DNA from 3 places in the Hydrogenophaga sp. GW456-12-10-14-TSB4 genome. Region 3 is predicted to be linked to each of the others. Evidence: predicted binding sites of a transcription regulator. Region 3 holds the regulator's gene; each other region holds the start of a gene.
The links. Region 3 encodes FNR, which switches genes on or off when oxygen is low (the NO sensors DNR and NnrR bind a similar motif). Its sites were predicted from a motif close to TTGATNNNNATCAA; they were not measured.
Positions count from the first base shown of each region.

Region 1: the regulator FNR is predicted to act here: its motif matches at 1,120-1,133, upstream of AC07ZS_RS03415 (MBL fold metallo-hydrolase RNA specificity domain-containing protein).
Region 2: the regulator FNR is predicted to act here: its motif matches at 1,358-1,371, upstream of AC07ZS_RS26400 (oxygen-binding di-iron domain-containing protein).

Region 1 is NZ_JBWKZH010000004.1:78,776-81,035, reverse strand. It holds gene AC07ZS_RS03425 (NAD(P)-dependent alcohol dehydrogenase) at 1-736, opposite strand, end outside; gene AC07ZS_RS03420 (HP1242/YdcH family protein) at 777-995, opposite strand; gene AC07ZS_RS03415 (MBL fold metallo-hydrolase RNA specificity domain-containing protein) at 1,394-2,260, shown strand, end outside.
Region 2 is NZ_JBWKZH010000082.1:9,500-11,759, reverse strand. It holds gene AC07ZS_RS26405 (DUF3717 domain-containing protein) at 200-622, shown strand; gene AC07ZS_RS26400 (oxygen-binding di-iron domain-containing protein) at 623-1,288, opposite strand; gene purB (adenylosuccinate lyase) at 1,398-2,260, opposite strand, start outside.
Region 3 is NZ_JBWKZH010000006.1:14,723-16,982, reverse strand. It holds gene hemN (oxygen-independent coproporphyrinogen III oxidase) at 1-653, opposite strand, end outside; gene fnr (fumarate/nitrate reduction transcriptional regulator Fnr) at 809-1,528, shown strand; gene AC07ZS_RS04815 (hypothetical protein) at 1,506-1,739, opposite strand; gene AC07ZS_RS04810 (FixH family protein) at 1,741-2,040, opposite strand; gene ccoG (cytochrome c oxidase accessory protein CcoG) at 2,071-2,260, opposite strand, start outside.

The DNA of each region.
Region 1 (2,260 bases), on a different contig from region 3:
TCATGATCTCGTCGACCACATCGCAGTCCTTGAAGTTGAGCGTGAGGTCCGCCCCCATCTTCTTTGCGATATCCAGGCGGTGGTCGTTGCCGTCCACCGCGATGATGGTGGAAGCGCCCAGCAAGCGCGCCCCTGCCGTCGCGCACAGGCCGATAGGCCCCTGGGCGAACACGACCACGGTATCGCCGATGCGGATGCTGGCGTTCTCCGCGCCTTTGAAGCCGGTGGACATGATGTCGGGACACATCAGCACCTGCTCATCGGTCAGGCCATCCGGGATCGGGGCCAGGTTGGCCTGCGCATCCGGCACCAGCACGTACTCGGCCTGGGTGCCATCGATCAGGTTGCCGAAGCGCCAGCCAGCCGTGGCTTTGAAGCCGTGACAGCCGCACAGGCCTTGAGGGACCAGGTAGCTGCCGTCCTGCGAAGGCGCGCCATCCTGTGCGGCATAAGAGTTGAAGTTTGGACAGATCGCTCCTGCGATCACGCGCTGGCCTTCGCCGTAGCCCTGCACCGCGCTGCCCAGCTTCTCGATCACGCCAACCGGTTCATGGCCGACGGTGAGGCCCTTGGCGACCGGGTATTCGCCATTGAGAATGTGCACATCGGTGCCGCAGATGGTCGTGGTGGTGATGCGGATCAGCGCATCGTTGGGGCCCACGTCGGGGATCGGCTTGTCGACCACCTCGATGCGGTCCTTCTCGACGAACACTGCGGCTTTCATCAGCGCGGCCATATGCACTCCCGGTACGGTTTCAAAGAACAGGATGTCGGGCTCAGTGGCCGCTGGCCTTCTTGAGCACAGCGTATAACTCGTCCTTGAGTCGCAGCTTTTCCTTCTTCAGGCTTTCGATCTCCAAGCCGGTTCCTGGCTGTATCTGCGCCTCCATGTTCTTGATCTTCTGATCGAGGTGGTTGTGATGGTCGAACAAGCGCGTGAAGTGCTGGTCGCTGTGCTTGAGCGCTGTGATGAGCGTTCGGTACTCAGGAAACATCGGATCGCCTTCGCTTTCATTGAACGTCGCAGGGACACGGCACCCCCCGCCCCACCGGGCAGGACGCGATTTGAGCGCATGCCTTGAACTGGGACCAGTATCCGGGCCGACCGGCTCCGTTCAGTTGATCCATGTCAACGACCAGGCCAAGCGCCGAGTCGAGGTGGGCCATTAGGCCGGTGCGTAGCCTAGAGAGCGCAACTTTCGTGCTACTGTCACTTTGAAAAGAACACGGCCAGCGGGGTTCGGACCCTGGCGGTGCGCAAGATCGCCTGGGAGAACCTTCGGATTCGGCATTTGCGAGGTTCCATTCGGAGATCAAGCACGGCCGACTCCTGCGGCCCAGCGCCCTGCCGGTTCTCCTAGTCCCGCGCCTGATCAATCAGCACGAAAACCGAATGCTCACGCTCTCTTCTCTGGGTGGTGCCGGCACCGTCACCGGCTCCAAACACCTGCTCACCCACGGCCAGACACGCCTGCTCGTCGATTGCGGTCTCTTCCAAGGCCTGAAGAATCTGCGCGAGCTCAACTGGGAGCCGTTGTCTGTGGATCCCCGCTCCATCGATGCGGTAGTCCTCACGCACGCACACCTGGACCATTCGGGTTATCTGCCGAAACTCGTGAAGGATGGCTTTGCCGGAAGCATCTACTCGACCCCCGCCACCCGGGCCGTGGCCGAGTTGATCCTGAAGGACAGCGCCCACCTCCAGGAAAAAGATGCCGACTTCGCCAATCGCAAGGAATTCTCCAAGCACCATCCCGCCTTGCCGCTGTATGGTGTGCGCGAGGCCGAGCGTGCCTTTCAGGCCTTCGTACCGGTGCCATCGCACAAGTCCGTCGCGCTGCCGGGCGACGCCTCCCTGCTCCTGCGCGGTGCGGGTCACATCCTGGGGGCGTCGACGGCGCAGATCGACATCGCCGGACGGCGCATCGTGTTCTCGGGCGATCTGGGCCGCTATGACGATCCTGTGATGAACGATCCCGAGCCCGTACCTGAAGCGGACTACGTGGTAATCGAATCCACCTACGGCGACCGACGCCATGAGGTGGCCGATCCTGTCGAGGCACTCGGTGCCGTGGTCGAACGTACCGTCAAGCGCGGGGGGACGGTGGTGATACCGGCCTTTGCCGTCGGACGTGCCCAGTCCCTGATCTACCACCTCTGGCAACTCAAGGAATCCGGGCGTCTGCGCAACCTCCCCGTCTACCTGGACAGCCCGATGGCGGGGAGCGCCAGCCAGTTGCTGCACGACTACCCGAAAGAC
Region 2 (2,260 bases), on a different contig from region 3:
CCGGGCCCGGGCTGCCGGAAGCGGTGGCTTCGTATTGACGACAACGCGATGGTCCGGCGGCGGGCGCCGGAACGGAGAGCTACTCCCCTTCGAAACCCCGCGATTGTAGCGGCCCAGGTTCGCGCGCGGCGTCCGGGTCCGGTACGCAGTTACCACAGCGCCGGGGCTGGTACTGGCCGGCGCTTATGATCCACACCCCATGGCCGGCATCCACATCACCGACATCGAAGCCGCGATCAACTACTGGCGTGAGCGCTCACCCTCGCCGGACGGCGTTTCCCTGTGCAAGGAGCTTCGCGCGTTGGCCGAGGTGTACGCGCTGCTGATCTGGTTTCACGAGACCGAGGCCGACGAAGCCACCCTGCCTGCCGCGGCGCGCGAGGCCTGGCTGGCCTGGTACGAGACCACCCCCGACACGCCGTGCATCGCCATCTGCTCGACCAGCCAGGGCGACGAGGTCTGCAAGGGCTGCGGCCGCCGTTTCGATGAAGTGCAGCGCTGGACCGAGATGACCCCGGGTGAGAAGCGCGCCAGCTGGCGGCGGATCACCATCGAGGGCGATGCCTGGCGCTTCAACCGCTACGCCGAACGCGCGCTGGAAGAGCCGGGTTCCGGGCGCTGATCAGGTGGGCACGGTGTAGTTCGCCTGCGTCAGGTGATCCACGCCGCAGCTGAAGTCGCTCACCCAGTCGATGAACTCCCCCACGGCGGCGCCGGCCAGCGGCGAGCCGTGCTGCGGCACGATCATGCGGATCGGCAGGGTGCGGGCCATCTGCGCCCACAGCCGCAGCACCTTGGACGAGACCATGTAGCGCCGGTGGAAGCTCTCCATCCGGGGAATGTGCGCGGCCAGCGAGGTGACCGTTCGACCCGCGTCGGTCGAAGACCCGAGCGACACGCCCAGGTCGCCGGAGAAAAGGATGCGGCTTACCGGGTCCCAGAACTGGAAGTTGCCCTCGGAGTGCATGAAATGCGCCGCGAAGCGCTCCCACAGTCGGGAGATGTAGAGCGTGGCCTGGGTGCTGGTCATCCAGCGGTCCAGCGAGGCAATGATGTCCGGGTCGGCGTGCGAGGCCAGGATCGTGGACAGCCGGTGGGGTGGGAAGTAGCGCCCGATGGTCAACAGCAGCTCGTTGTAGGCCATGTTGCCGCCGGGGTCGATGACGGCGCCCGCGTCGCCGTGGATCACGAGGAACTGGTTGGCCTGCACCGCCTCGCCGCCTTCGTCGGCGAGGTGGGTGAACATCAGACAGACATGGCCATCTTGGTTGAACAGTTCGATGGCCATGGCCTGGAGCTCCGGAAATCCCGCGCAAGCGCGCACGCGGGACTGTAGATCGGCGGAGCTCCCGACCGTTTGAGCCAGATCAAGCGAAGGTGCCTGGCCCTGCGCGGTGTCAGACGCGGCGCGCGAGCTCGGTGGCCTTGCCCACGTAGCTGCCTGGCGTCATGGCCAGCAGGCGGTCTTTTTCGGGCTGGGGAATGTCCAGGCTGCGGATGAGCGTGTGCAGCGCCTCGGCGGTCACGGTCTTGCCACGCGTGACTTCCTTGAGCTTTTCGTAGGCGCCCGAGACGCCGTAGCGGCGCATCACGGTCTGGATCGGCTCGGCCAGCACTTCCCAGGACGCGTCGAGGTCGGCCGCCAGGGCTTCTTCGTTGAGTTCGAGCTTGCCCAGCCCCACGCCCATCGAGTGGTAGGCCAGCACGGCGTAGCCCAGGGCCACGCCCATGTTGCGCAGCACGGTGGAGTCGGTGAGGTCGCGCTGCCAGCGGCTGATCGGCAGCTTCTCGGACAGGTGGCGCAGCAGCGCGTTGGCCAGGCCCAGGTTGCCTTCGGCGTTCTCGAAGTCGATCGGGTTGACCTTGTGTGGCATGGTCGACGAGCCGATCTCGCCCGCCTTCAGGCGCTGCTTGAAATAGCCCAGGCTCACATAGCCCCAGATGTCGCGCGAGAGGTCGATCAGGATGGTGTTGGTGCGCGCAACCGCGTCGAACAGCTCGGCCATGTAGTCGTGCGGCTCGATCTGGATGCTGTAGGGCTGGAAGGTCAGGCCCAGGCCGAGCGGCTCGGGCTGCTCGATCACGTTGCGGCTGAAGGTTTCCCAGTCGAACTCGGGCCAGGCGCTCAGGTGGGCGTTGTAGTTGCCCACCGCGCCGTTCATCTTGCCCAGGAGCTTGACGCTGGCAATGCGGTCGCGCGCGGCGCTCAGGCGCACCACCACGTTGGCGATCTCCTTGCCCACGGTGGTGGGGCTGGCGG
Region 3 (2,260 bases):
AGCGGCAGGCCGTAGATCAGGTCCACGTTGACCGACTCGAACCCGATGCGCCGCGCCGCGGCGACGAGCTCGAACACCTGTTCGGCGGGCTGCACGCGGTGCACGGCCTTCTGCACGGCGGGGTCGAAGTCCTGCACGCCGAAGCTCAGGCGGTTGAAGCCCAGGCGGGCCAGGGTCTTCAGGCGCTCTTCGGTCACGGTGCGCGGGTCCACCTCCACCGAGTACTCGCCGCCGGCCACCAGCTTGAAATGGCGCCGCAGCATGGCCATGAGGGCTTCGAGCTCGGCGTCGGACAGGAAGGTGGGCGTGCCGCCGCCCAGGTGCAGTTGCGAGACGCTGTGGCCCGGCCCCAGGTGCGCCACCTGCAGCTCGACCTCGCGCGCCAGGTAGTGCAGGTACTCGGCCGCGCGCGAATGGTGTTTGGTGATGACCTTGTTGCAGGCGCAGTAGTAGCAGACCGATTCGCAGAACGGGATGTGCACGTACAGGGACAGCGGCAGCGCCATGGAACCCGCGCGGCGCTGCTCCAGGGCCTGCACGTAGTCGTTCTCGGTGAACGCCTCCACGAACCGGTCGGCGGTGGGGTAAGAGGTGTAGCGCGGCCCCGGCACGTCAAAGCGCCGCAGAAGCTCCTCAGAAATGGCGTGGCTCAAGATCGGATCTCCATCAAGGCCTTCACTGTGCGACAGACTGATCGGTTTTCCCTTGATCCTGGTCAAAAGGTGGTGAACTGATCCGCTGCGCCTATGGGGGTTCGACACCATTGGGGGGTATGCTGTAACCTTTTGCGAACCCGGACTTTTCTCTAATGGACGCTCAAACCATCAAAGTCGCGTGCTCGAGTTGCAACCTGCGCGAACTGTGCCTGCCCATGGGCTTGAATCCCGACGAGATGGACAAGCTGGACAAGGTGATCTCGAAGCGCCGCCGCATCAAGCGCGGCACTTCGCTGTTCAATGTGGGTGACAAGTTCACGTCGCTGTATGCGGTGCGCTCGGGTTTCTTCAAGACCTGCGTGACCACAGCCGACGGCCGCGACCAGGTGACGGGCTTCCAGATGACGGGCGAGATCATCGGCTTGGACGGCATCGTGAGCGATCACCACTCGTGCAATGCGGTCGCGCTGGAAGATGCCGAGGTCTGCGTGATGCCGTTCGACCAGGTCGAGGAGCTCTCGCGCGAGTTCACCACCCTGCAGCACCACGTGCACAAGATCATGAGCCGCGAGATCGTGCGCGACCACGGTGTGATGCTGCTGCTGGGCAGCATGCGCGCCGAAGAACGCCTGGCGGCCTTCCTGCTCAACCTGGTGCAGCGCCTGCATGCGCGCGGCTTCTCGCAGTCCGAACTGGTGCTGCGCATGACGCGCGAGGAAATCGGCAGCTACCTGGGCATGAAGCTCGAAACGGTGAGCCGCACCTTCTCCAAGTTCGTGGAGGACGGCATCATCGATGTGAAGCAGCGCTACGTGCACATCAAGAACACCGACGGCCTGCGCCAGATCGTCAATCCCCAGACCTGCGGATAGCCAGCATCAGGCTGAGCGCGCTCGCCGCAGCCGTCACGGCCCAGAACACGAAGAACGACACGGTGTAGACCGCCAGGCGCGTCCAGCCCAAGGGCTCGCCGCTGAGCCCGTGCAGGTCACCGGGGTCCACCACGGCGAAGACGATCATCTCCAGCACCGCCGCGAGCAGGAAAGCCGGCCAGGCAATGGCCATCCAGTGGCGGGCACTCATGTCATTCTTCCTTCGGCACCACCGGCGAGGCCGCGTGGTTGCGCGCCTGGTGCGCGGGCTGCAGCTTGATCAGGGCTTGCGCCTTGGCCTGCCCTTCCAGAGCCTGGGCGGCTTCGCGGTCGCGCTCGAACACGGCCTTGTCGAGCACCGGGTCGGCGTTGTTGACGGCGATGAAGGCGGTGATGAGGCTGGCCACCACCACCACGAGCGGGCCGCCCACCACCAGCCACATGTGCGGCACGCGCCACCAGGACACCGGCGGCACAGGGGCTGCCACGGCGGGAGAGCTGGACGGGTTCATGAGAGAGCTCCTTCGGGAAGGTGGGTCGGATCAGCGCGGCACGAGGAAGGCCGCCTTTTCGGAGACGTGGATCGATTCGTCGCCGATGGCACGGATGTCGAAATGGATCGGGTGCGAGCCGGGGCTCGCGGCATCGGGTGGGATCTGCACCCGCACCGCCACCGCACGCACCTCGGTGGAGAGCACCTCGACCTCGGCACTCGAATCCAGCGCGATGCCC